Regions from separate parts of the Brevibacillus sp. FSL K6-2834 genome, predicted to be linked through region 2. Evidence: riboswitches for the same ligand, from Rfam matches in the RefSeq annotation. Region 2 holds a riboswitch; the other holds the start of a gene.
The links. A riboswitch is a leader RNA that binds a small molecule or an ion and turns the genes downstream of it on or off. The one in region 2 is predicted to bind S-adenosylmethionine.

Region 1 (12,343 bases), 2.7 Mb from region 2:
TACCGAGGACGCTCTTGTTATATATCAACTACAGACTTCTCCCTAACAAAACCCCGACTTGTTTGGCCATAACTTGCGGCGGGTACGGCATTTCATTTCGATCCACCACTCAATTACCCCTACATAGGCGTTCCCGGCAAGAAGATAGCTGTGGTTGGACTTGGGGGGCTTGGACACATGGCTGTGAAGGTCGCCCATGCCATGGGGGCAAAGGTTACGGTTTTATCACAAACAGTAAAGTAGAAAGAAGACGGTTTGCGGCTTGGCGCGGACCATTATTATGCCACGAACGATCCAGAGACATTTAAAAAATTGGCTGGTTCGTTTGACCTCATCGTAAATACAGTCAGCGCGAAGATCGATCTGAACGCCTACCTATCGCTGCTGGCAGTGGACGGTACATTGGTCAACGTCCGTGCCCCGGCGGAGCCGTTGTCCGTTCATGTATTGTCTCTTATCGGTCAGCGGCGGTCGTTTGCTGGATCGATGATCGGCGGGATTCGCGAAACGCAGGAAATGCTCGACTTTTGCGCCGAACACTCCATTACGCGTCTTACAGGAAACTAACGGGTATCGATCGCTGAATAATGACACGAAGGCAGCCGACAAGTTCATCGGCTGCCTTTTTCTCAACTGAGGACAGGAATGTCTAATGGAGCGGGAGTGGAACGGGGGTGATAGCAACTATCCCCATACTTTTTGAAGAGGGAGTCCCTGCTTAGTTCGAGCCAGGTCGACAACATGCTGAATATAGGCAGTTTTTGCTCGGCCCTCATTGTCGGAATGATATTGTTCAGCCATCAGAGTCTGTCACAAGATTGCCTCCATCCGTCACATCGGCAAATAGACTTTGAACACAGAACCTCTCCCCACTTCGCTTTCCACCTCAATCCACCCCTGATGAGCCACGATGTTCTGCTGCGCGATCGCGAGCCCGAGACCTGTCCCGCCGCTCGGGCGGGCACGGGAATGATCCGCTCGATAAAAGCGGTTGAAGATATGAGGCAAATCCGCTTCGGGTATGCCGACCCCGTTGTCTTCCACCCGGATACAGGCGTATGGCTGCTGCCGGTCGGGCAGGTGTACGGTTTCCGCATGGAGGCGGATTTGGCCGCCGGGATTCGTATAGTAGATGGCGTTCGACAGGATGTTATACAGCGCTTGGAGAATCCGGGATTTCTCAACCGACACAGGAATATTCTCTTCTTCGGCGTGCACGGAAAGCTGTATGTGCTTATCCTCTGCCATAAACCGGGTCTTCGCCGTGACATCCTCCAACAACACGACCAGGTTTTCCGTTCGCGGGTGCAGTTCCATCATGCCGGCCTCAAGCCTGGACAAATCCAGTACATCATGGACCAAACGCGACAGCCGCAATACTTCATCGAGAAGGGAAGCTTGCTTGGCCGGAGAAAGGGGGGCCCCGGTCTCATGAGCCAGCTCCAATTCCCCTTGAATGATCATCAGCGGCGTTTTCAATTCGTGGGCGACATCGGACATCAGCTGTTTTCGGGTTCGTTCCGCGGCTGCCAGCGAATCGTTCATCTCCCGAAGAGCCTTGGCAATCGCTCCAAATTCATCTTTCCTTTGTTCCGGAAAGATGGCTGCAGCGTCGCCTTTTTTGATGGCCTCGATGCCCGCGATGATTTTGCGGATAGGGCTTGTCAGTCTCCAGGACAACAAAAAGATGGTCAGCAGAGCCGCGACAAAGGTGAACAGCAGGGAAGCGATGCCGATATTGGGCAGTATGCCGTACCACATCTTCTTAAACTCATACGTCTTGAACTGACTGTCGTTCATCACGTACAGCCTGCCGATCCTCTTGTCACCCGAGGCAAGCACGAGTTTGTAGCCGTCATTGCGTAGTTCATCCGCGCTTAGTTTTCCTTGCTGATACAGGAAGTTTCCATCTGCAGACAAAACGATTCCGGCAAAGGGGGCGGAATACTCAAACCTGGCATCGCCGACATGTTCCCATGAATTGCCGTGGTCCCTATAGAATTGTTCGAACTCTTTCTTTAGTGATTCAAAAGCAGCTTTATCCTCCAGATAAGCAAAATCACGAGAAATATAAAACTGTGCATGCGTGACGCCGAGCAGAAAAAGCAGGAGCAGCACGATCATTACGCTCATCGTCAGGAACAGCTTGGTTCTAATTTTCATGTTCCGCTCCGAATCGGTAGCCGAATCCGTATACCGTCTGAATGTAGTCGGAGGTCCGGCCGCCGTTCTCTATTTTCTTGCGGAGCTTGCTGATATGGGAATCTACCGTCCGTTCGTCGACGACAAATTCCTCCTCGAAAGCGTGCTGCAGAAGCTGCATGCGGCTGTACACCCGTCCGGGCTTCGACGCCAGCAGGTGCAGGATTTTGAATTCGGTTGGAGTGAGATGCAGCTCCTCTGTCCCTTTAAACACCTGCAGACTGTCCTCGTGAATCGTCAAATCGCCTCTTCGCAGCACGCTGCCGGACCCGTCGCTTTCATTTCTGTTCATCCGTCTCAAGAGGGAACGGACTCGGGCGGAAAGCTCCCTCAAGCTGAAAGGCTTTGTCAGGTAATCGTCCGCTCCCATTTCGAGGCCGACGATTTTGTCGGTTTCCTCGGATTTGGCCGTGACCATGATGATGCCGGGAGAGCCGATCTGTCTGAGCTGCCGGCAAATGTCCAGTCCGTTCATTTGCGGAAGCATCCAGTCCAGGAGCACAATATCCGGTTTGTGTTTTGCAAAGAGCTGCAGGGCCGTTTTGCCATCTATCGCTGTTAGACAATCGTATCCTTCGCTCTGAAGAAACGATTCGATGAGCGATGCGATTTTGATTTCATCCTCTACGATCAGAACTTTACTCCCCATTTTCAACCTCCCAGTACTGCCCATTTAATACCAACTTTATCGGATATCTGTGGCCCTCACAATGTGTAAATAGGTTCACCACAAGTTCGCAACATTTCGTTGGTAGGATGGCTAACAAAGAAGCTGTTAGGGAGGATTGGAGTATGGGTTACAAATTGTCGATCAGGAAAAAGCAATTGCTCATCATCATCCATGTGCTTTCGGTCGTCTGCTGGCTTGGCGGAGCGATGGTCATGCTGCTGCTCGGTATGTATATGCTGAAGGCGGAGAACGGCGAGCAGCTGTATTACACCTTGGACAATATGCATTTGGTCGATGTTGTCTTCATCCGGTACACCGCTGTAGTCGCGCTGCTCACCGGCATTGTCTTGTCCGTTTGGACGAATTGGGGGCTTTTCAAGCATTACTGGATCTTGATTAAGCTGATCCTGACTGTATCGTTGATCGGTTTCGGCATCGGGTATATGGCAGACTGGTTGTCTCAAATCGTTCGGATCGCCGAACAGGAGAGATTCCTTGCGCTCGGCGATGCTGCCTTCCTGAACACTAGTTATTCATTGATTGGCGGAGCCATTGCCAATATCGTCTCGCTGATCTTTATGACGGCGATCTCTTATTTCAAACCGTTTGGAAAAATCAAGCCGATCGTCCGGAAGCCCAAGCAAGAAGCGGCAAAATGACGAAGCATCCGATCACGAGGAGGGGAGACCATGTTTGAAACCATTTCCAGCATCGTGCTTACGATCTGTATGACCCTGTTGTGGGGGATCGCCGGTATTGTGGCAACAGGCCTTCCTTACTCGCAAACCAGCGACAGCTTGAAAAAGAGGAGAGCTTTCCTTCTGCGGGTGGGTGGCGCGGCGCTTCTTCTGAGTGCTCTGTGGTACGCGATCATCATCGGCCAACTCGTTACGAGCGGCTGGCTGTTTGTAGAGGGAACGGTCAAAGCGATTATCCCGCTGACGTTGCTTTCTCAATTGTATTTGACGGTAACGGTATGGCCCCGGTTAAAAAGCTTGCGGGACTCCGGTGGAGATGCACCGACGACGGAAGCGTTGCGCACAGTGGCTCATCCATCCGTACCGCTGTCCTTTTATGCGGCAGCGCTCGCATCCGGCATTGCTGCTTTCAGCACCGTCTTTGCCCAGCCTGTTCTGCCCGGCCCGTTTGAGGTCGTTCAACGGATGATGCTGGTTGCGCTCCTTTTGCTTGTGCCGGCGATTTTTGCAAGAAGAAGGTACGCGAAGGTTGTACGGGGGGAACCGCTTCAGCGCGGGCTTGTTTACAGGATGGTCAACTTCGTTGCTGCTGGTACGCTAACCGCCGTGGTCGCAATCGCCATCCTTGTATCAAACGTACTGGCGGGAGTGCAAGCCTCCAAGCTGCCGGAAGCATCCGACATGATGAATCACGACCGGATTGACGAAGGGGGCGGCGCGGCTACACGGATGTCTGCAGGCTCCGGGCATCATCGTCATGAGCAGCATGGCGCTCATCATCAAACCGGCACGGGGACAGTTGAAGTAGCAGCTCTGACCGGAGATATTTCCGCTCCTGCCGATGTGAAGTTCGAACTGGTGGCACAGCAAGAGAAGATACCGCTTGCGTCTGGAGCCGTGATCGATGCCTGGACGTATAACGGCGAAATCGCTCCCGAGCTCAGGGTGAAGCATGGCGATATGGTCGAAGTGAAGCTGATCAATAAAGATATCGATAGCGGAGTGACGATTCATTGGCATGGCTATAACGTGCCGAATGCAATGGACGGCGTGCCGGGGATGACGCAAAATGTCGTGAAACCGGGGCAATCGTTTACTTACAAGTTTCGGGCCGAGCAGGAAGGGACGTACTGGTTCCATTCTCATCAGCAAGCGTCGGAGCAAGTGGTGAAAGGGCTTTTCGGCACGCTGATTGTCGAGTCGAAGCAGGACGCGGAAACCTTTGACGAACAGTTTACCGTCATCAACCATCGCTGGACGACCAGCCAAGGGTATAAACATGCCTTTGGAAAAGAAGACGGTTGGCAAACGAAGCAGGTAAAGCCGGGGAAGAAAGTAAAGCTGAGAATCATCAATACGCATAAGCTTTCACAAAAATATCTTCTGCAGGGGACCGATTTCCGAATCACGAGCATTGACGGGATGCGGATTCAAGACCCGCAGCCATTGTCCGATCAAACAGCGTTGCGGCTTGGTTCGGGCGGCAGATACGACGTGACCTTCACGATGCCGGACCGTCCCGTTCTCTTTAAACTCGGCGATTACAAGAACACGAGCAATCCTGGCATCATTTTTTATACCGAAACCCCTCCGGAGGAACCGATCTTCAAGGCGGAATCTGCCGAGTTCGACCCGTCCGATTACGGTAAGCCCGTCACAAATGACGTCACGGCAGCGAAAAAATTCGATCGGGAATTCCAGATGATTCTCGGAAACGAGATGGGATTTTACAACGGCACGTTTCATTTTTTGTGGACGATCAATGGAGAGGTGTATCCCCGGGTGCCGACTTTTGTCGTCAAAGAAGGCGATAGCGTCAAAACGACCTTTGTGAATAAAAGCTTGACCGAGCATCCGATGCACTTGCACGGGCATCATATGACGGTTTTGAAGAAGAACGGCGAGAAGGTGAAGACTCCATGGCTTACCGATACGTTAAACGTGCTGCCCGGCGAATCGTATGAGGTCGCATTTGTCGCGGACAATCCGGGCATGTGGATGGACCACTGCCATAACCTGGATCATGCGGCGACCGGCATGATTTTGCATCTTATGTATGATCATGTGCGGGCTTCTTATGAAGTTGGGACGAGGTCTGGGAATTTGCCGGATTAGGCGATTGACTCCATGATGATAATGCCATATAAGGTTAAGAAAGAAAGGAAAGTGATGATATTGCTGTATTTATTTTCTTTCTTTACATTTCTTTTTTTAATAGGAGCATTGAAAAGTTTCTTTAGTTCTATCGAGTCTTTGAATAACTCCAATTTGACAAGATTTAAAAAAGCAGCAAACACATGTATAGTGTTTGGGATATTATTTGTTCTTTTTCTATTGATCACTATTGCTTTTATATTTATTACATTCCAGTAAGATAGAAAGTAACTATCGTCAGATCTCGTAAATTGATTTTTTTGTCCATTTCTATGAAAGCTGTAACAAATAAACAAAAATCAAATGCACTAAAACCGCATTGACATATCCAAGTAAAATGATAAGATAAAAAAGAATTTAGTGAATGAAATTTAACTTCATAAAACATTCTTATCGAGAGTGGTGGAGGGACTGGCCCGATGAAACCCGGCAACCTTGGTCTGATGGACCTTACGGTGCTAAATCCTGCGGAGTTATTCTGAGAGATAAGAAGGTGGGAACCGTACAAATCGCCCCTCTTCTTTCTGGAGAGGGGCTTTCTGTATGTATAATCCATAGTATTCGTATTTATTTACTTAGTATTACAATTGCACAAAGGAGGAAACAACGTGCTTCATTATGCGGTCAAGCGTGGCTTTCTCATGCTGGTTACGCTGTGGATCATTGTCACGGTGACGTTTGTGATCATGCACCTGATTCCGGGCGACCCGTTCGCGTCTGACGCCAAAATGCTTCCGGAAGAAGTCGTGAAAAACATGCGGGCCCAGTACAACCTGGATGAGCCGATCCCTATGCAGTACCTGCTCTATCTGAAAGGCTTGGTGCAATTTGACCTGGGGCCGTCCATCCAGTCCAAGACAAGGGACGTGAACACGCTGATTGCGGAGGGCTTTCCCGCCTCGGCTGTTCTGGGGCTCCAGGCGTTTCTTGTCGCGCTGGCAGGTGGGATCACAGTCGGAATCGTCGCGGCGCTCTACCAAAACCGGGCGTTGGATTTTCTGTCCATGTTCGCGGCCATCGTCGGGATTTCCGTCCCCAGTTTTATTCTGGCACCGCTGTTGATCAAATACATGGCGGTCAAATGGGAGCTTTTGCCCGTCGCGGCTTGGGGGAGCTGGGAGCATTCGGTTCTTCCGACGCTTGCGCTCGCCATCGGGCCGCTTGCCATTATCGCCCGATTCGTACGAGCCAGCATGCTGGAAGTCTGGCAGCAGGAATACATAAGCACGGCGGAGGCGAAAGGGCTTGGCACCTTTTCCATCGTCGTCAGACACGGGATGCGCAATACCATACTGCCGGTGCTTACCTTTGTCGGTCCGCTGTTTGCCAACCTGATGACCGGAACCTTTGTGGTGGAAAAGATTTTCGCCATTCCGGGGCTTGGCAAATACTTCGTGGAAAGCATTTTTAACCGCGATTATCCGGTCATTTTGGGAATGACTGTTTTTTACAGCTTTGTGCTCATTTTTACTTTGTACATCATCGACCTGCTGTACCGGGTGATTGACCCGCGCATCAGATTGACGAGCGGAGGGAGATAGCGTTATGGCCAATCAGGCAACACAACTGGATTCGCTGTTTCGACCTGTCGACCCAAGCCGGCTTGCCGGGGAAGAGCGGGAACGTCCCAGCCTCGGGTATTGGCAGGAGGTATGGCAGCGGGTATGCCGCAACAAGCTGGCGATGCTCGGGTTCTTCCTGCTCGCGGCGGTGGTGGCGCTCTCGATCTTCGGACCGATGCTCGTTCCTCACAGCCCGCATGAGCAGTCGTTGACGCAGGGGAATCTGCCGCCCTCGGGCGAGCACTGGTTTGGAACGGACGATCTGGGCCGGGACATGTGGGCGCGTACCTGGATGGGCGGCCGCATCTCTTTGTTTATCGGTGTGGTGGCGGCGGCCATCGACCTGGTAATCGGTGTGTGCATCGGCGGCATTTCCGGATACATGGCAGGAAGGAGCAGGCTGGGTGACCAAGTGGACAACATCCTGATGCGGCTGGCTGAAATTCTCTACAGCATCCCGTATCTGCTGGTGGTGATCCTGCTGATGGTCGTTCTGGAGCCGGGACTAGCCACGATCATTATTGCGCTTTCGCTGACCGGCTGGGTGGGCATGGCCCGCCTGGTCAGAGGACAGATCATGCAGATCAAGCGGCAGGAGTTTGTGCTGGCGGCAGAAAAGCTGGGCACCTCCCATGCCAAAATCATCATCAGGCATCTGCTGCCCAATACGATTGGCGTGATCATCGTCAACCTGACCTTTACGATTCCGCATGCGATCTTCGCCGAGTCGTTTCTCAGCTTTCTCGGTCTGGGCGTGCAAGCGCCGACGGCCAGTTGGGGAACGATGGCCAACGACGCGCTGGCGGTTGTGCTGAGCGGGCAGTGGTGGCGGCTGTTTTTTCCGGGATTCATGATTTCGCTTGCCATGTTCGCGTGCAACGCGCTCGGGGACGGTCTGCAGGACGCGCTGGACCCGCGCATCAGGAAATGAGGGGGAGTTCATCATGAAGCCATTGTTGGAAGTAGACCAGCTGCGCGTCTCCTTTCGCACGTACGGCGGAGAGGTGCAGGCAGTGAGAGGGGTGTCCTTTTCCGTGAGGGAGGGAGAGACGCTGGCCATTGTCGGAGAGAGCGGCTGCGGAAAAAGCGTGACCGCCCGGGCATTGATGGGGATGATTCCGCCCCGATCCGGCCAGGTAAAGAGCGGCAGCATCCGGTTTCGCGGGCGTGAGCTGACCCGGCTGACGAAACAGGAGTGGCAGCAGGTTCGCGGCTCGCAGATCGGCATGATCTTTCAGGACCCGATGACCTCGCTGAACCCGACGATGAAAATCGGGACACAGATTGCCGAAGGGCTGATCAAGCATCGAAAGCAGACGAAGGCGGAAGCAAAGGAAGAGACGCTGAAGCTGCTGGAGAGGGTGGGCATTCCGGAGGCGGCGAGGCGGTATGAACAATATCCGCACGAGCTGAGCGGAGGCATGCGGCAGCGTGTCGGCATCGCCATGGCGCTGGCCTGCCATCCAGAGCTGATCATCGCCGACGAGCCGACGACGGCGCTCGACGTGACCATTCAGGCGCAGATCCTTCGGCTGATGAAGGAGCTGCAGCAGCAGTTGAACACATCGATCATTTTGATCACCCACGATCTGGGCGTAGTCGCAGAGGTAGCCGACCATGTGGCGGTGATGTACGCGGGCGCAGTGGTGGAGAGCGGCCGGGTGGAAGAGATTTATGACAACCCGCGCCATCCATACACACAGGGGCTGCTGCAGTCTGTGCCGCGTCTTGCGGCAGGAAAAAAAGAGCGGCTGGTCCCCATCGAAGGGACTCCGCCGGATTTGTTTCGTCCGCCAGCCGGCTGTCCGTTTGCCGCCCGCTGCCGCTTTGCTATGGAAATTTGCCTGGCGCATATGCCGCCAGCCGAATCGTTTTCCGATTCTCATGAGGCGAGCTGCTGGCTGAACGACCCGCGTGCCCCGAAGGCGGAAGCGTGGATTGCAGCAGGGAGGGAGACATATGCTTGACAACATCGTGGAGGTGGAGAATCTCGCCAAATCGTTTGAGATTGGCGGCGGCCAACGGGTCAGGGCTGTTGACCGCGTTTCTTTTGCCATCAGGCGGGGGGAGACGCTCGGTATCGTCGGGGAAAGCGGCTGCGGCAAGTCGACGCTGGGCAGGACGATCGTGGGCCTGTACCCGGCTACTGCGGGGCGCATCCTGTTTCAAGGAAAAGACCTCGCCAGGATGGACAGACACGAAAGGCGGGAAGCAAACCGCCACATGCAGCTAATCTTCCAGGACCCGCAAGCCTCGCTTAATCCGCGGCTCAGGGTGGGCGACATCATCGCCGAAGGAAGCGACGCCTACGGATTGGCAAAAGGAAAAGAGCGGGAAGAACGCATCTACCGCCTGCTGGAGCTGGTCGGACTGCACCCCGGCCACGCCAAACGCTTTCCGCATGAATTCAGCGGCGGACAACGGCAGCGCATCGGGATCGCCCGGGCGCTTGCTGTGGAGCCGAGCTTTATCGTGGCGGACGAGTCCATCTCCGCACTGGATGTATCCATTCAGGCGCAAATCGTCAATTTGCTGGCAGATCTGCAGGCAGAGCGGGACATCACCTATTTGTTTATCGCGCATGACCTGGCGATGGTAAAGCACATCAGCGACCGGATCGGCGTGATGTACCTGGGGCAGATGATGGAGCTGGCACCGGGCGAGGAGTTGTTTGCAGCACCGCTGCATCCGTACACGCAGGCTTTGATCTCCGCCATGCCGGTCTCCCATCCTGCCCAGCGCGAAGAGCGGGAGCAGATTGTCCTGACCGGAGAGATGCCGAGCCCGATTCATCCGCCAAGCGGGTGCCCGTTTCGCACCAGATGCCCGGCGGCCCAAGGCGTCTGCGCCGAAGCAGCGCCGGAGTGGAAGGAGGTGAGGCGCGGACACTGGATCGCTTGCCATTTTGTACAGTAGACAGAGGAGAACAAGGAGGAAATCATCGATGAAAAAAGGATTGCTCGCTTTTGCCGCACTGCTGGCGCTCGCCGTGCCTGCGCTCTCCGCATGCGGCAGCGATAAGCCGGCTACGTCTTCCGATCAACAGACGGGGGCAGCCGTCAAACAAGTCATGACCGCCAATCTGCGGGGTGAACCGTACACATTGGACCCGGCATTCGCTTCCGATACCACCTCGTACTGGGTGATCGACCATCTGTACGAAGGACTGTACCGCTACGGCCAAAACGGGGACATCGTGGAAGGCGCAGCCGAAAAGGTGGAAGTCTCCCCGGATGGCAAAACCTACACGTTTACCCTGCGCCCCGAGATGAAATGGTCGAACGGCGATCCGGTAACGGCGCATGACTACGAATACTCCTGGAAGCGTGTGCTGAACCCGCAGACTGCCGCCTATGAACCATCTGCGCTCTACTACATACAAGGCGCGGAGGCGTACAACTCGGGCAAAGGCAGCGTGGATGACGTGCAGATCAAGGCAAAGGATGACCGCACACTCGTCGTCAGACTGAAAGACCCCATCACCTATTTCCCGAAAATCATGATGAGCCGCGCCTATCTGCCGGTGAACAAGAAAGTTGTGGAAGCGGACAAAAACTGGGCAGCGGAAGCGAAAGGCATCGTGACCAACGGCCCGTACACTGTGGAGAGCTGGGACCACAACAGTCAGCTGACCATCGCCAAAAGCCATAGCTACTGGGAAAAAGACAAGGTAACGATGGAGACCGTCCACTTCAAGATGGTGAACGAAGCGACTACCTACTACCAGATGTTCAAAACGGGAGAGCTTGACCTGATCGACTCTTTGCCAATCGACGTGATTGAGCAGGAAAAGGGAAAAGAAGAGTACAAATCGTTCCCGGACTACAGCATTTATACGTACACGTTTAACGTAGAGAAAGAGCCGTTCACCAACGCGAAAATCCGTCAGGCCTTTTCCTACGCAATCGACCGGGACATCCTGACGGCAAACGTGACCATGGGAGGCCAGCTCCCGGCGTACGGCTACACGCCATTCGGGGTGAAAACTCCTGCGGGCAAGGACTTCCGGGAAGAAGTGGCGCCATACTATCAGTTCGATCCGGCCAAGGCGAAGCAGCTTTTGGCGGAAGGCTTGAAGGAAGAAGGCTGGACAGAGCTTCCGCCGATTACGCTGAAATACAGCACGGCGGAAAACCACAAGAAGATCGCCGAAGCGCTGCAGGAAATGTTCAAGAAAAACCTGGGCGTGCAGGTGAAGCTGGAAAATCAGGAGTGGAAAACCTACATCGATACGTTCAAGCAGAAAAACTTCCAGATCGCCCGCATGGGGTGGAACGGCGATTACCTCGATCCGCTCGCGATGCTGGAGCTGTACACGGGGAAAAGCTCCCGCAACTTTACCAACTGGGCCAATCCGAAGTTTGACGAGCTGATCGAAAAAGCGAAGGTCGAACAAAACGAGGAAGCGCGCATGAAGCTTCTGCACGACGCCGAAACCGTGTTGATGCAGGATATGCCGGTCATCCCGATCTATTTCAACAACGAAAACTACCTCAACAGCAAAAAGATCGAAGGTATCCGCTTCAGCGTAACCGGGACACCGGACCTGCGCGGGGCAAAAAGATTGGCTGAGTAACCTCACGGACCCGGAATAAAATCCCTCAGAGGCACTCATAGTAAGAAGGGTGTTTACCGCAGAACAGGAGGGGGACAGACATGTCCAGACCGAACAACAAAAAGCCGAATGATCAGCAGCGGGAGTCGCAGGACTTTTTGGCAAAGCAGGGGGATCGAGTAGAGGGCGAGAGCGAGCTGGTGAAGCGGATGTACACGGAAAACGTGGAGCCGGTCGCTTCCGTCCAGCGAAACGAGATCGAATAAACGAAACCAGCGTGGTCGAAACGTCTGAGGGGCCATGGCATGGCACAGCAAAAAACCGGAGCGATTACGTGCTCCGTTTTTTGCTGTTTATCGCCTCGATACGGCTGTCGCCATTGATGCATAAATATTGAATGCGCTTATTGTTCCAACACCTTTTCAAGCTCGCCGCACCATTTGGTCCAGCCATACTTAGCTCCACCCAGTGCTTGGGCATTTGAGAATCCGGTTTGTTCGAG
Region 2 (12,343 bases):
TGATTTTCACTCGGGTCGAATGGCATCAGCCGCTCATCCGTGCCGCTGCGAAGATAGGCGGTTTTCCAGTTGTCCGGAAACTGATAAGCCTGCTCTCCGAACAGAATCGCGAGAACATCGTCCGATTCAAGCGGCAGGAAGTGGTCGAATTCGTCGCGCCTGCCCCCTTCGGACAGATTGATATGTGTAAAGGAATACCGGAGATAGTGTTGGCCATTTTCGCTGTCTTTCACGACAGAATATGTCTCGAAGTCGGTTTGTTCCAGTTCTTTTACCGTTTCGATACGCGATAGGAATTCGTGCTTGTCACAAGGGTGTAGTGGATCCAAAGCGTTTCGCTCCTTTGCTTGGCTTCGACCTCATCATAGCAAAAGGGGCATGGATTGACAATGAGCGGGGACAGCGGGCGGACTGGAACACTAGTCGATCGGTATGTAAATTTTTATTTTCATTTGATCCGGGTACACGGACTGGCGGACATCGGTTATTTCAAAATCAGGTCCTTCTCTTCGCTCGTAGTTGGAATTCGGAAGCCAGGTGCCGTAAATATAGGTTCTTGTATTTTGGACAGAGTCGATCACCCTGAATTCGGCGTATTTCCCTGCCGGAAGCAGACAGTGGACAAAGCCATCCTCCAGCTCGCCATCCAGGTTTTTTACCTCTTCGCCGACGATGAACGTAAAGTCGCCGTTATCCTGGAAATCGCACGAAATGCCGTATGCCATGTCAGGGGCGGCTTTGTTGGGAATCCGCATATAGTGTCCATTCCTTCCGAAATCGGCATAGAAGCGGGGAATGTCCTCAAAGTAGCTTTCGTTGTTCAGATTTGTCTTGTAGGCGTACCCGACGATGGCAATGCTGTTTAATTGCACAATGTTTGGTTTGTTCATGCTTATTTCTCCCTTTGCTCGTTTTTGATCATCCAAAAAATCCAGCTTCTTTTGCAGGGAAATAGGTATGTTCGCCTTTCGGAACTTGGCCGGGGTGATGCCGAAAGTAGCTTCAAAAGCACGGGTAAACGCCTCCTGGGAGCCGTACTGGCAGGCGATAGCCAGATCAAGGATGCTTGTTTGCGTCTGTTTCAACAAAACGGCGGCCTCGCTCAGCCTTCTTTTTCGTATGTACTCGTGAACCGAAAAACCGGAGATCGCTTGAAACAGCCGTTGAAAATGAAAGGCGGAAAAACAGGCTTCCGCGGCAATATCCGCGATATTCACCTCCTCTTGAAGATGCTTTTCGATAAATTCGATTGCGCATTGAATCCGCTCGTAGTGATCCATACCTGCCTCCATTTCCCAGATGTGCTACTCCTATTGTACAGCCGGGAAGACGATGTTTTTTGATAATCTGTGCCGATTTGGCAAGTGATTGCTTGATTTCTTCAAAGTGCACCTGTTGGACAAGAAAAAAGAAGCCTGGATTCCAGGCCCCTTTTTCAAGCAGCTGCTTAGCAGTCGTTATTGCACCCTACGATGACCAGCAGGATAAACAGAACGAGCACTAGGGCGAAGCTGTCACCGAAGATATTGTTTCCGCAGTAGGATGTACTCATGTCGTTTTCCTCCTTTCCGATATGCTTTAGTCTATACACGGGAGTCATGAAGAGTGTGGGCGATTGACTATATGGGGCAAATATGGGCGCCGGACTTGCGTGGATACGGACAATTTCTTCATTGACGCGGGGGAGGGGGGGTGTTAAGATACTTTCAAACCTTGCAATTACTGGAACGAATCGAATAAAAAAGCGACATCTCTTATCCAGAGAGGCAGAGGGACTGGCCCGATGAAGCCTCGGCAACCGGAATTTTCAGGTGCCAATTCCAGCAAAGCCGTGTGCTTTGAAAGATGAGAGGATGCGTCAGGCGTATCGTATTCGCGGACAAATCCTCTTCTGCACACAGAAGAGGTTTTTTGTTTATCTGAGATGATCTGCTTTGAGAAAAGGAGTCTGCCATGAAACCGAATTTTCGCGAACAGCTTTACCGAAAAATTCTGATACTGGACGGCGCGATGGGAACAATGCTGCAGCAAGCCAACCTGACTGCCGAGGACTTCGGCGGAGAGGAATACGACGGCTGTAACGAGCTGTTGAACCTGACCCGGCCGGACGTCATCCGCTCGATCCATGAAAAGTACCTGGAGGCGGGTGCCGATATTATCGAGACGAATACATTTGGCGCTACGTCCATCGTCCTGGCCGAGTATGACGTGGCGGAAAAGGACCTGGAGATCAACATCGCCGCTGCCAAAATCGCTCGCGAGGCCGCAGATGCCTATTCCACGCCTGAGTGGCCTCGCTTTGTGGCAGGGGCGATGGGCCCGACGACCAAGACGCTTTCTTTGACGGGCGGGGTCACCTTTGACGAGCTGGTCGAGTCGTATTACCGCCAGGCAAAAGGGCTTTTGATCGGGGGAGCGGATGTGCTGCTTCTGGAAACCTCGCAGGATACGCTGAACGTAAAAGCGGGCGGCATCGGCATACGCAAGGCTTTTGATGAGCTGGGGACGGAAGTGCCGGTCATGCTTTCGGGGACGATTGAGCCGATGGGCACGACGCTGGCGGGACAAAACATCGAAGCGTTCTACGTCTCGCTTGAGCACCTCAAGCCTGTCAGCATCGGGCTGAACTGTGCGACCGGTCCCGAGTTCATGCGCGACCATATCCGCACGCTATCCGGTCTTGCAGACTGTGCCGTGAGCTGTTATCCCAATGCCGGTCTCCCGGACGAGAACGGCCACTATCACGAAACTCCGCAAGGGCTGGCGGCAAAAGTCAAGGCATTTGCCGAGCAAGGATGGCTCAATGTGGCGGGCGGATGCTGCGGAACCACGCCCGACCACATCCGGGCGATGGCCGAAGCCTTGAAAGACTGCAAGCCGCGTGCCCGGCAAGAGCATGCAGTCAGCGCCGTGTCCGGGATCGATGTCGTCTACGTGGAACAGGACAACCGCCCGCTGCTGGTCGGGGAGCGCACGAACGTCATCGGGTCCAAGAAATTTCGCGATCTGATCGCAGCCGGACAATACGAGGAGGCTTCCGATATCGCAAGGGCACAGGTGAAGCGGGGGGCTCATGTCATCGATATTTGTCTGGCCGACCCGGACCGCGACGAGTACGGCGATATGGAAAAATTCCTTCAATATATTGTGAAAAAAGTAAAGGCGCCTCTCATGATCGATTCCACGGATGCGCGCGTCATGGAGCTGGGGTTGAAATATTCCCAAGGGAAAGCGATTCTCAACTCGATCAACCTCGAAGACGGGCTCGAACGGTTCGAGCAAGTCGTGCCCTTGATCCACAGATACGGGGCCGCAGTTGTCGTCGGAACTATCGACGAGACCGGCATGGCTGTCACCGCCGAGCGAAAGCTGGAAGTGGCAAAACGCTCCTATGACCTTTTGGTAAACCGGTTTGGCGTCAATCCGCGGGACATCATCTTCGACCCGCTCGTGTTTCCTGTCGGTACAGGAGACGAACAGTACATCGGCTCTGCCAAGGCGACAGTAGAAGGCATTCGCCTGATCAAAGAAGCGATGCCCGAGTGCAAGACCATTCTCGGCGTCAGCAACGTGTCGTTTGGTCTTCCGGCCGCAGGTCGGGAAGTGCTGAATGCCGTTTTCCTCTACCATACGACAGTCGCTGGTCTCGATTATGCCATCGTCAATACGGAGAAGCTGGAGCGCTATGCTTCCATCCCTGAAGAAGAGAGAAAGCTGGCTGAAGCTCTTTTGTTCGAGACAAAGGACGAAACGCTTGCCTCCTTTACCGATTATTACCGGGAAAAGAAAAAGGAAGCCAAAGTCGAGGTGTCCTCGCTTCCACTGGAAGAGAGACTCGCGCGGTATGTCGTCGAAGGCTCCAAAGACGGACTGGTAGAAGATTTGAAGCTTGCTTTGGAAAAATACGCGCCGCTGGAAATTATCAACGGGCCGCTGATGACCGGGATGGAAGAAGTGGGCCGCCTGTTCAACAGCAACCAACTGATCGTGGCCGAAGTACTACAGAGCGCCGAAGTAATGAAAGCATCCGTTTCATTCCTGGAGCCGTTTATGGAAAAAACGGAGTCGGCGGCAAAAGGGAAGATTTTGCTGGCCACCGTAAAAGGCGACGTCCACGATATCGGAAAAAACCTGGTAGAGATCATCCTTTCCAACAACGGCTATGAAGTCGTCAATCTGGGGATCAAGGTTCCGCCGGAGCAGCTGATCGCCGCTTGCCGCGAAGAGAAGCCGGATGCGATCGGTCTGTCCGGTCTGTTGGTCAAATCGGCCCAGCAAATGGTCATTACCGCGCAGGATTTGCGCGAGGCTGGCATCGACGTGCCGCTGATGGTAGGCGGAGCGGCACTGACACGTAAATTTACGTCCAACCGGATTGCACCCGAATACAAAGGAATCGTTCTGTACGCCAAGGATGCAATGGACGGGCTGGAGCTGTTTAATCGACTGCAGGACCCGGAAGCAAGAGAAAAGCTCCGGGCCGAGCAGCAGGAGGCAATCGAGGCTGCGGCTTCTGCCCAGGCCCCGCCCGAAGTTGAAAAACCGTCCAAACCGAAGCGTTCCGCCGTCAGCCGCACACAGCCGATCTACCTCCCGCCCGATTGTGAACGGCATGTGCTCCGCAACTATCCGCTGAGCCATCTCCGGCCGTATCTCAATTTGCGGATGCTGCTCGGAAAGCATCTCGGCGTTCGCGGAAATGTAGACAAATTGCTGGAGAGCGGAGACGAGAAGGTGACGGAGCTTCACGATCTGGTGCAGGAGCTGCTTGCGGAAGCAGTACAGGCAGGCTCGATAACAGCAAACGGGATCTATCAGTTCTTCCCCGCACAGGCGAATGGAGACGAGATCTTGATCTACGACGCCAAGGATCATTCGCGGGTCTTGGAACGCTTCCAGTTCCCGCGCCAGCCAGAGGAGCCGTACCTTTGTCTGTCGGACTTCCTGCGGCCCGTGGAAAGCGGCGAAATGGACTATGTCGGATTCCTGGCGGTCACGGCGGGCAGCGGCATTCGAGAACAATCGGAACGTTTGAAACAAAAGGGCGACTATCTCCGATCCCACGTCTTGCAGGCGCTGGCGCTGGAGCTGGCCGAGGCATTTGCCGAGCGGGTCCATCACGTGATGCGGGATAGCTGGGGCTTCCCGGACCCTGCGGAAATGACGATGCTGGAGAGATTCGGCGCGCGTTATCAGGGCATCCGCGTTTCTTTCGGATACCCGGCATGCCCCAACCTCGAAGATCAGGCCCAGTTATTCCGCCTGCTGCGGCCGGAGGACATCGGCATTCAGTTGACGGAAGGCTTCATGATGGAACCGGAGGCCTCTGTAACAGCGATGGTGTTTTCTCATCCGGAGGCGCGGTATTTCAATGCGGGCCCATCCGTTTTTGAATTGTAAGGTCGAGATGTTATGGAGAGAAGGGATGGATTTTGTCAGCGAATAAAAAAGATTTGCGCGCATATTTGCAAGACAATCTGCTGATCGGGGATGGGGCGATGGCGACGCAGTTGTACCGGACAGGTGTGCCGGTCGGCGTCAGCTTCGAAGAGCTGTGCCTCTCCAACCCCCAGCTCGTGCATGATGTGCACAAGGCGTATTACGACGCCGGTGCGCGGCTTTTGGAAACAAACACATTCGGTGCCAATCGGGATGCGTTGTCCCGTTATGGCCTGGAGCATAAAGTGACGCGGATCAACCGGGCTGCTGTGGCGATTGCCCGCGAAGCAGCGAAGGCAGATGCCTTTGTGATCGGCAGCATTGGCTCGATTCTGGCGGGGCGGGTCCGACAGAAGGCGATGGATGAGTTCCGCGACCAGTTCGAAGAGCAAGCAATTGCCCTGATCCATGCAGGTGTCGACGGTCTGATTCTGGAGACGTTCCTCGATGTCGAGGAGCTGCTGCTGGCAATCGACGTCATCCGTCCGCTGACAGATCGGCCGCTGATCTGCCAACTGGCAACGCTGGAGGTGGGCCGTACACGCGATGGCTACACCCTGACAGAGGCGTTCTCGCTGCTTCAAAAGGCTGGAGCTGACATCGTCGGTTTGAACTGTCGCTTGGGTCCGGCCGAAATCCTGCGTTCATATGAGCGGGTCCAGGTGCCGGAGGGGACGCTTCTTTCCGCGTTTCCCAATGCGGGACGGCTCGGCTTGACCGATGGAGAGTACGCGTATAAGTCTTCGCCGGAGTATTTTGCGGAAAGCGCAAAGCGGCTCAGAGAACAAGGCGTCCGTCTCTTGGGGGGCTGCTGCGGTACGACGCCGGAGCACGTCAAGGCGATGGCCGACGCGCTGCATGGACTCGCACCGCAGGTGAGGGTGAATCCTTCGGAGACGGAAAATGAACGGCCCTCCCTGTCGTCTTACAATGTCAGGGACAGACAAAAGCCCAGCATCGTCGAACGAGTGAAAACAGGTACGACGATTATCGTCGAGTTCGACCCGCCGAAGGACCTCGATACCGAGGGCTTCCTGCAAGGGTGCTGTGAATTGCACAAGGCCGGGGCCGATTCGATAACGCTGGCCGACAACTCGCTGGCCAATGTGCGGATGAGCAATATGGCGCTCGGCGCGATCATGAAAAGCCAGTACGGGATGGATCCGCTGATTCACATCGCCTGTCGCGACCGCAACCTGATCGGGCAGCAATCGCATCTGATGGGCTTGCACGCTCTCGGCATTGACCAGGTTCTCGTCGTGACCGGGGACCCGTCCCGGTTCGGGGATTTGCCAGGGGCCAGCTCGGTGTTCGATGTCACGTCATTTGATCTGATCCGCATGGTGAAGCAGCTGAATGAAGGCATATCCTTCTCGGGACGTCCGCTGAAACAGAAGGCGCAGTTTATCGTGGGCGCAGCCTTCAACCCGAATGTTCGCCAGATCGACGCGGCGATCAAACGGTTGGAGAAAAAAGTGGAGGCCGGTGCCGATTTTATCATGACGCAGCCTGTCTACGATGCGGAAGCGATCCGGCTTGTCTACGAATCGACGAAGCACATCAACATCCCGGTCTTCATCGGCATCATGCCGCTGACCAGCCAGCGGAATGCCGAGTTCCTGCACAATGAAGTGCCGGGGATCAAGCTCTCGGACGAAGCGCTGGCGCGCATGCGCAAGGTGCAAGGCGAGGAGGCCAGACAAGAGGGGATCAAGATGGCAAAAGAATTGCTCGACGCAGCGATCCCGATCTTCAATGGCATCTATCTGATTACGCCGTTCAACTATTACGCAATGAGTGTAGAGCTGATCCAGTACGTACGGCAAAAGAGCAGCCTGCTGCAAGCTTCTGCCCAGGCCTGACAGGCAGCATACAATGTAATAAGGAGCCCTTGTTTGGCGGACCGATCATTTCGGCATTCGACAGCAAGGGTTCTGCTTTTGTCAGAGGGGAAAAAAACACAGACGGTTTATCGAGGCAGGTTTCTTGGAATCGCGTGCTGCCGGTAACAGGACGGGCGTAAAAGGTAAAGGAAAAAGCGACGCTTGCGGAGAAGATAGGTTAAAAAATAATGGCAAAAACGGTGGTCTCATGGCTAAAAAAGGTCCAACCAAAATCCATATTATCGGCTCTGTCGGAAGCGGAAAAACAACTTTGGCACGATTGCTTTCAGCCAAACTGGATGTTCCGTTTTACGAATTGGACAACGTTGTCTGGAAGCGGTTCAAAACGGGAGATGTAAGAAGAACGGACGAGGAAAGAGACGAGCTTCTGGGTGAGATCACAAGCGCGGACGTTTGGATTGTCGAAGGCGTACACCATAAATGGGTACACCCAAGCTTTGAGCGGGCCGATTTGATTATCTTTTTAGATACAAGCTATCGCACAAGGACTTTTCGGATCATCAAAAGGTTTGTCCGGCAAAAGCTTGGGCTGGAGCGGGCAAACTACAAGCCTACTTTCCGGATTTTTCGCAACATGTTTGTCTGGAATGCCCATTTTGAGAACGAGAGCAAGCCGGAAATTGAAAAAATGTTGGGTCGATACAGCGAAAAATTGGTCGTTCTGAAGGATAACAGCGAGATGGAGAAATACTTTGGCACAAAGCAGTAATTACTGATGATCATGCAGGTGAGAGACGATGCGAACCAATATCATTTTCGTTAGACATGCCCATTCCGATTATACGCCGGAGGAGCGGACAAGACCGTTGTCGGAAAAAGGCTTGCGCGATGCCCAAACAGTGAATGAGCTGTTAAAAAAAGAGAATATTCACCACGTGCTTTCAAGTCCATACCGGCGAGCCATTCAAACAGTTGAAGGGATTGCCGTAAGCCTTGAGAAGGAAATCGTGATCGAGGAAGACTTCATGGAGAGAGTGTTGAGCGAGAAACCCGTGGAGGATTTTCATGCTGCGATCACGCGAGTTTGGGAAGACGAGGGGTTTTCCTGGGATGGAGGGGAGTCCAATAAAGCGGCGCAGGATCGCGGAGTAAAGGCCATTAAACGAGTTTTACGCAGGCTAAAAGGGAAAAATATCGTAATCGGCACCCATGGCAATCTCATGGTGTTGATTATGAATGGTTTTGACAGCCGCTACGGTTTTGATTTTTGGAAACAGCTCGATATGCCGGATATATACAAGCTGTCCTTTGACGGATCAGAGCTGAAAGAGGTCACCAGGCTGTGGAGACGCAAAGACAGTGTTGACATTTGGAATTCGTTGTAGCTATAATGATTACAACGGAAGGATGAAACAAAATGAAAATCAGCAGTCGATTCAGCATTGCTGTCCACATCCTGTCTTTGCTGGCAATCGCCAAGGATGCACATGGAACTTCCGAATGGATTGCAGGGAGTGTAAATACAAACCCTGTAACGATTCGCAGGATATTGGGACAGCTAAAAAAAGCGGGATTGGTCAATGTCCGCGCCGGAACTGGCGGAGCTTACTTGTTGAAAGGTCTGGATGAAATCAGTTTGCTGGATGTCTTTCGAGCGGTTGACGTAGTTGAGGAAGACCAGCTCTTTCACCTGCATGAGCAGCCAAACCCGGATTGTCCGGTCGGAGCGAACATACAAGCCGTCCTGCAGCTCATATTTACCCGCGCCCAAAATGTAATGGAGCAGTTCCTGGCAGATATAACGGTGGACGAGGTAGTGAATCAGCTCACGCAAAAGATAAAGAGCGGTGCTAAATGATTTTTTTTTTCTACGACTGACCAATTAACTAACAAGGATTTCCAAGACCTCTGTCGAAGTTAGTCATTAGCCTATTTGACGGAGGTCTTCTCATGCCTTTACCCAAGAATCGTGTCATTCCTGAAAAGAAAATATACTTTCGGCCAGAGATACAGCATTGCCCGCACTGTGGCACGAAACTCAGGCGACATCATACCGCATGGAAAAAGAATGTCATCACACTTGCCGGTGTTATCCAAGCTTGGAGTATGGCTTATGCTTGCAGCAACGCAGATTGCTCATACCCCAGAACCTATTACAAATCCGCTGAAGCTGAGCTTCTCAGCATGAAACACACTTCCTACGGTTTTGACGTGCTAGCGTTGGTTGGTCAGCTTCGGTTTAAGCAACATATGACAATCGGCGAAATTACGGAAACGTTGAATCAGCGCGGGGTAACCACGTCAGAACGCAATTCTCAGCGGTTGTACGAACGTTATCTTACCTTGCTCCGCGCTAGCGTGACGGATCACGTCAAGCAAGCACTCAAGCAAGTTGTTCAGGACCGTGGCGGTATCATGATTTCCATGGACGGTGTTCAGCCCGAGAAAGGCAATGAGACGCTCTATGTCATACGAGAAGTATTCAGCGGAACGATCCTGTCTGCACAAAATCTAAAGAGTAGCTCCGCAGAAGAACTTAAGAAACTCATCCTGCCTGTTATCGAACTGGGATTTCCCATCATCGGGATCGTTACGGATGGTCAACAATCCATCCGAATGGCCATGGAATCGTTACTGCCGGACGTGCCGTACCAATACTGCCAATACCACTATCTAAAGGACATTGCAAAGCCTGTTGTCGATTTAGACCGCAAGCTCAAGACAGGAATCAAGAAGAGCCTCCGTGGTATTCGCGAAGTCGAGAAGCGAATCGAAAACGATGCCTCTACAGAAGCAGAGGTGGCAAAAGATTACGTGGCGGCCATTCGTTCTGTGCTCCTCGAAGACGGCAATCCCCCACTCGATCTACCGGGCATACGTGTTTATGAAAATGCTAGAGCCATTCAGGCTTCCCTCGAACGATGCCTGAGTAAAAAAGGGGCCCTCTCTGCTCAAAAACCTAATCAGAATTTTCGATAAATTGGATGATTTTGAAGAGCAATATGCTACCGTGATGCGCTGGTCCAAACCGATTCACCACGTTGCCGGGATCTTGAATCCAAGCATAGATAAACGAAGTGAAACGGTTCGATTTCATATGCAGCATCTGTTAGATTGGGTTGAACAGACGTACACCAGCAAAGACGACTTGCCAATGGTTGCAAATCTGAAAAGCTACTCCCGAGGGTTTTGGAAAGGCCTGTTTACGTGTTACGACCATCCGCATGTCCCACGAACGAACAACGACCATGAGCGTTTCTTCCGCCAGACGAAGACCCGGCATCGACGGATGACGGGTCTGAGAAGTTGGAACGAATATATCCTCCGAAGTGGTGAAATGGTCGTATTTGTCGATGACGCACTTCACCAGAGTAATGTGTTAAGTAGACTTCAGTCTGTAAGCTACCTTGATTTTAAAAATGAACGCCTGCGTTGGTCTGCTCGTTTGAGTGAAGCTACCAAACGCAGACGATTCCGAACGAATCCAAGTGTGTACCTGGAACAGGCCGAAAATGCTTACTGTATGTTAATTGGTCAGTCGTAGTTTTTTTTAGACTGGTTGTAATGTTGTGGTTTACAACGTTACAACGATGCATCCATCCTTCCTTTCGTTTCGACCGGATGGTATTGCTGATGGCAAATCCTCATCCGCAACAATTATTTTTTTATGGTTACGCTAATAAAAAATGGTAGGAGGAAATCATAATGAAAATCGGAGTAATCGGTGCCACAGGGAAAGCGGGGAGCCTCATTGCGAAAGAAGCGATTGAAAGAGGCCATGAGGTTACGGCAATCGTGAGAAATGCATCCAAGCTGACAGCGCCAAAGACGGCCGTCTTGGAGAAAGATGTTTTTCAATTGACTGCAGAGGACCTGAAAGCTTTTGATGTGGTGGTAAATGCATTCGGTGCAGCGCCGGGCAGTGAGCATCTCCATGTTGAAGCAGGCAGAGTATTGATCGAAGCGTTGAAAGCTGCCCCATCTACAAGACTGATCGTTGTCGGCGGAGCAGGAAGCCTGTTTATCGACGAGGCAAAGACAACACGTGTCATGGAAACGCCGGACTTTCCGAAGGAGTATCTGGCGACCGCGCAAAACCAAGGAAAGAACCTGGAGGACTTGCAGCAATCTACGGGCATCCAATGGACGTTTATCAGTCCATCCGCCTTTTTTGATCCGCAAGGGAAGAGAACCGGAGCTTACCAAAAAGGAAAAGATCATCTTTTGGTGAATGCGAAAGGGCAAAGCTATGTAAGCTATGCGGACTTTGCGATTGCAGTACTGGATGAAATCGAGAATCCGCAGCATCGAAACGAGCGTTTTACGGTTTCGTCCGAATCAGAGTGATTCGCAGCCGCGAAACCAAAGTCAACTAAATCGAAGAAAACCGCTTGGAGGTATCGCACATGAAAGTAGTTGCTCTCGTAGGAAGCATTCGCAAGGAATCCTTCAACCTGAAGCTCGCCAAATTTATGCAAAAACGCTACCACGGCCGTCTGGAGATCGAAATTTTGCCGATCCGGGATCTCCCGCATTACGACCAGGATATCGAGAATGATCCGCCTGAAGCCGTAAAGGAATTCAAAAGCAAGGTTGCCGCTGCCGATGCGGTACTATGGGTAACGCCGGAATACAATTACTCCATCCCGGGTGTACTTAAGAATGCCATTGACTGGCTGTCGCGCGTGGATAAGGTCATGATCGGGAAACCTTCCATGGTCGCAGGCTCATCGATGGGCATGCTTGGCTCAGTCCGCGCCCAGCAGCATTTGCGCGATATTTTGTTCTCTCCAGGCGTCTCATCTCCGATCATGCCTGGGAATGAAGTCTACATCGGCGCTGTCCATGAAAAATTTGATGAAGCCGGTCATTTGAACCACGAGCCGACCATCGCCTTTCTGGATCAAGTTGTCGACAACTTTATTGCGTGGTATAAACAATTGCCATCCAATAAATAAATCTGCCCAAGAGGTTGACTGTGCCGGATACGGAAGGAAAAAACGATAACAAATTTTGGTAAAAAAACGCCCGCTTCTCTGAACCGCATTCCCATTGTTGGT

Region 1: it holds a riboswitch for S-adenosylmethionine, as region 2 does, so the genes downstream of both, NST96_RS24015 (ABC transporter permease) here and metH (methionine synthase) in region 2, are expected to answer to the same signal.

The regions. Positions count from the first base shown of each region.
Region 1 is NZ_CP151945.1:4,923,287-4,935,629, reverse strand. Features, by position in the region: partial or broken gene NST96_RS24045 (TetR-like C-terminal domain-containing protein) at 29-144, opposite strand; gene NST96_RS24040 (zinc-binding dehydrogenase) at 256-567, shown strand; gene NST96_RS24035 (HAMP domain-containing sensor histidine kinase) at 832-2,163, opposite strand; gene NST96_RS24030 (response regulator transcription factor) at 2,153-2,851, opposite strand; gene NST96_RS24025 (hypothetical protein) at 2,995-3,531, shown strand; gene NST96_RS24020 (multicopper oxidase family protein) at 3,562-5,685, shown strand; SAM riboswitch class I at 6,112-6,216, shown strand; gene NST96_RS24015 (ABC transporter permease) at 6,333-7,265, shown strand; gene NST96_RS24010 (ABC transporter permease) at 7,270-8,217, shown strand; gene NST96_RS24005 (ABC transporter ATP-binding protein) at 8,231-9,253, shown strand; gene NST96_RS24000 (ABC transporter ATP-binding protein) at 9,246-10,202, shown strand; gene NST96_RS23995 (peptide ABC transporter substrate-binding protein) at 10,231-11,862, shown strand; gene NST96_RS23990 (hypothetical protein) at 11,943-12,107, shown strand; partial or broken gene NST96_RS23985 (SRPBCC domain-containing protein) at 12,245-12,343, opposite strand, start outside.
Region 2 is NZ_CP151945.1:2,260,886-2,273,228, forward strand. Features, by position in the region: gene NST96_RS11140 (hypothetical protein) at 1-329, opposite strand, end outside; gene NST96_RS11145 (AraC family transcriptional regulator) at 420-1,280, opposite strand; gene NST96_RS11150 (YjcZ family sporulation protein) at 1,448-1,552, opposite strand; SAM riboswitch class I at 1,752-1,852, shown strand; gene metH (methionine synthase) at 1,954-5,400, shown strand; gene NST96_RS11160 (bifunctional homocysteine S-methyltransferase/methylenetetrahydrofolate reductase) at 5,433-7,301, shown strand; gene NST96_RS11165 (AAA family ATPase) at 7,531-8,052, shown strand; gene NST96_RS11170 (histidine phosphatase family protein) at 8,081-8,668, shown strand; gene NST96_RS11175 (Rrf2 family transcriptional regulator) at 8,701-9,141, shown strand; gene NST96_RS11180 (transposase) at 9,468-10,262, shown strand; gene NST96_RS11185 (hypothetical protein) at 10,264-10,827, shown strand; gene NST96_RS11190 (NAD(P)-dependent oxidoreductase) at 10,989-11,630, shown strand; gene NST96_RS11195 (NADPH-dependent FMN reductase) at 11,690-12,241, shown strand.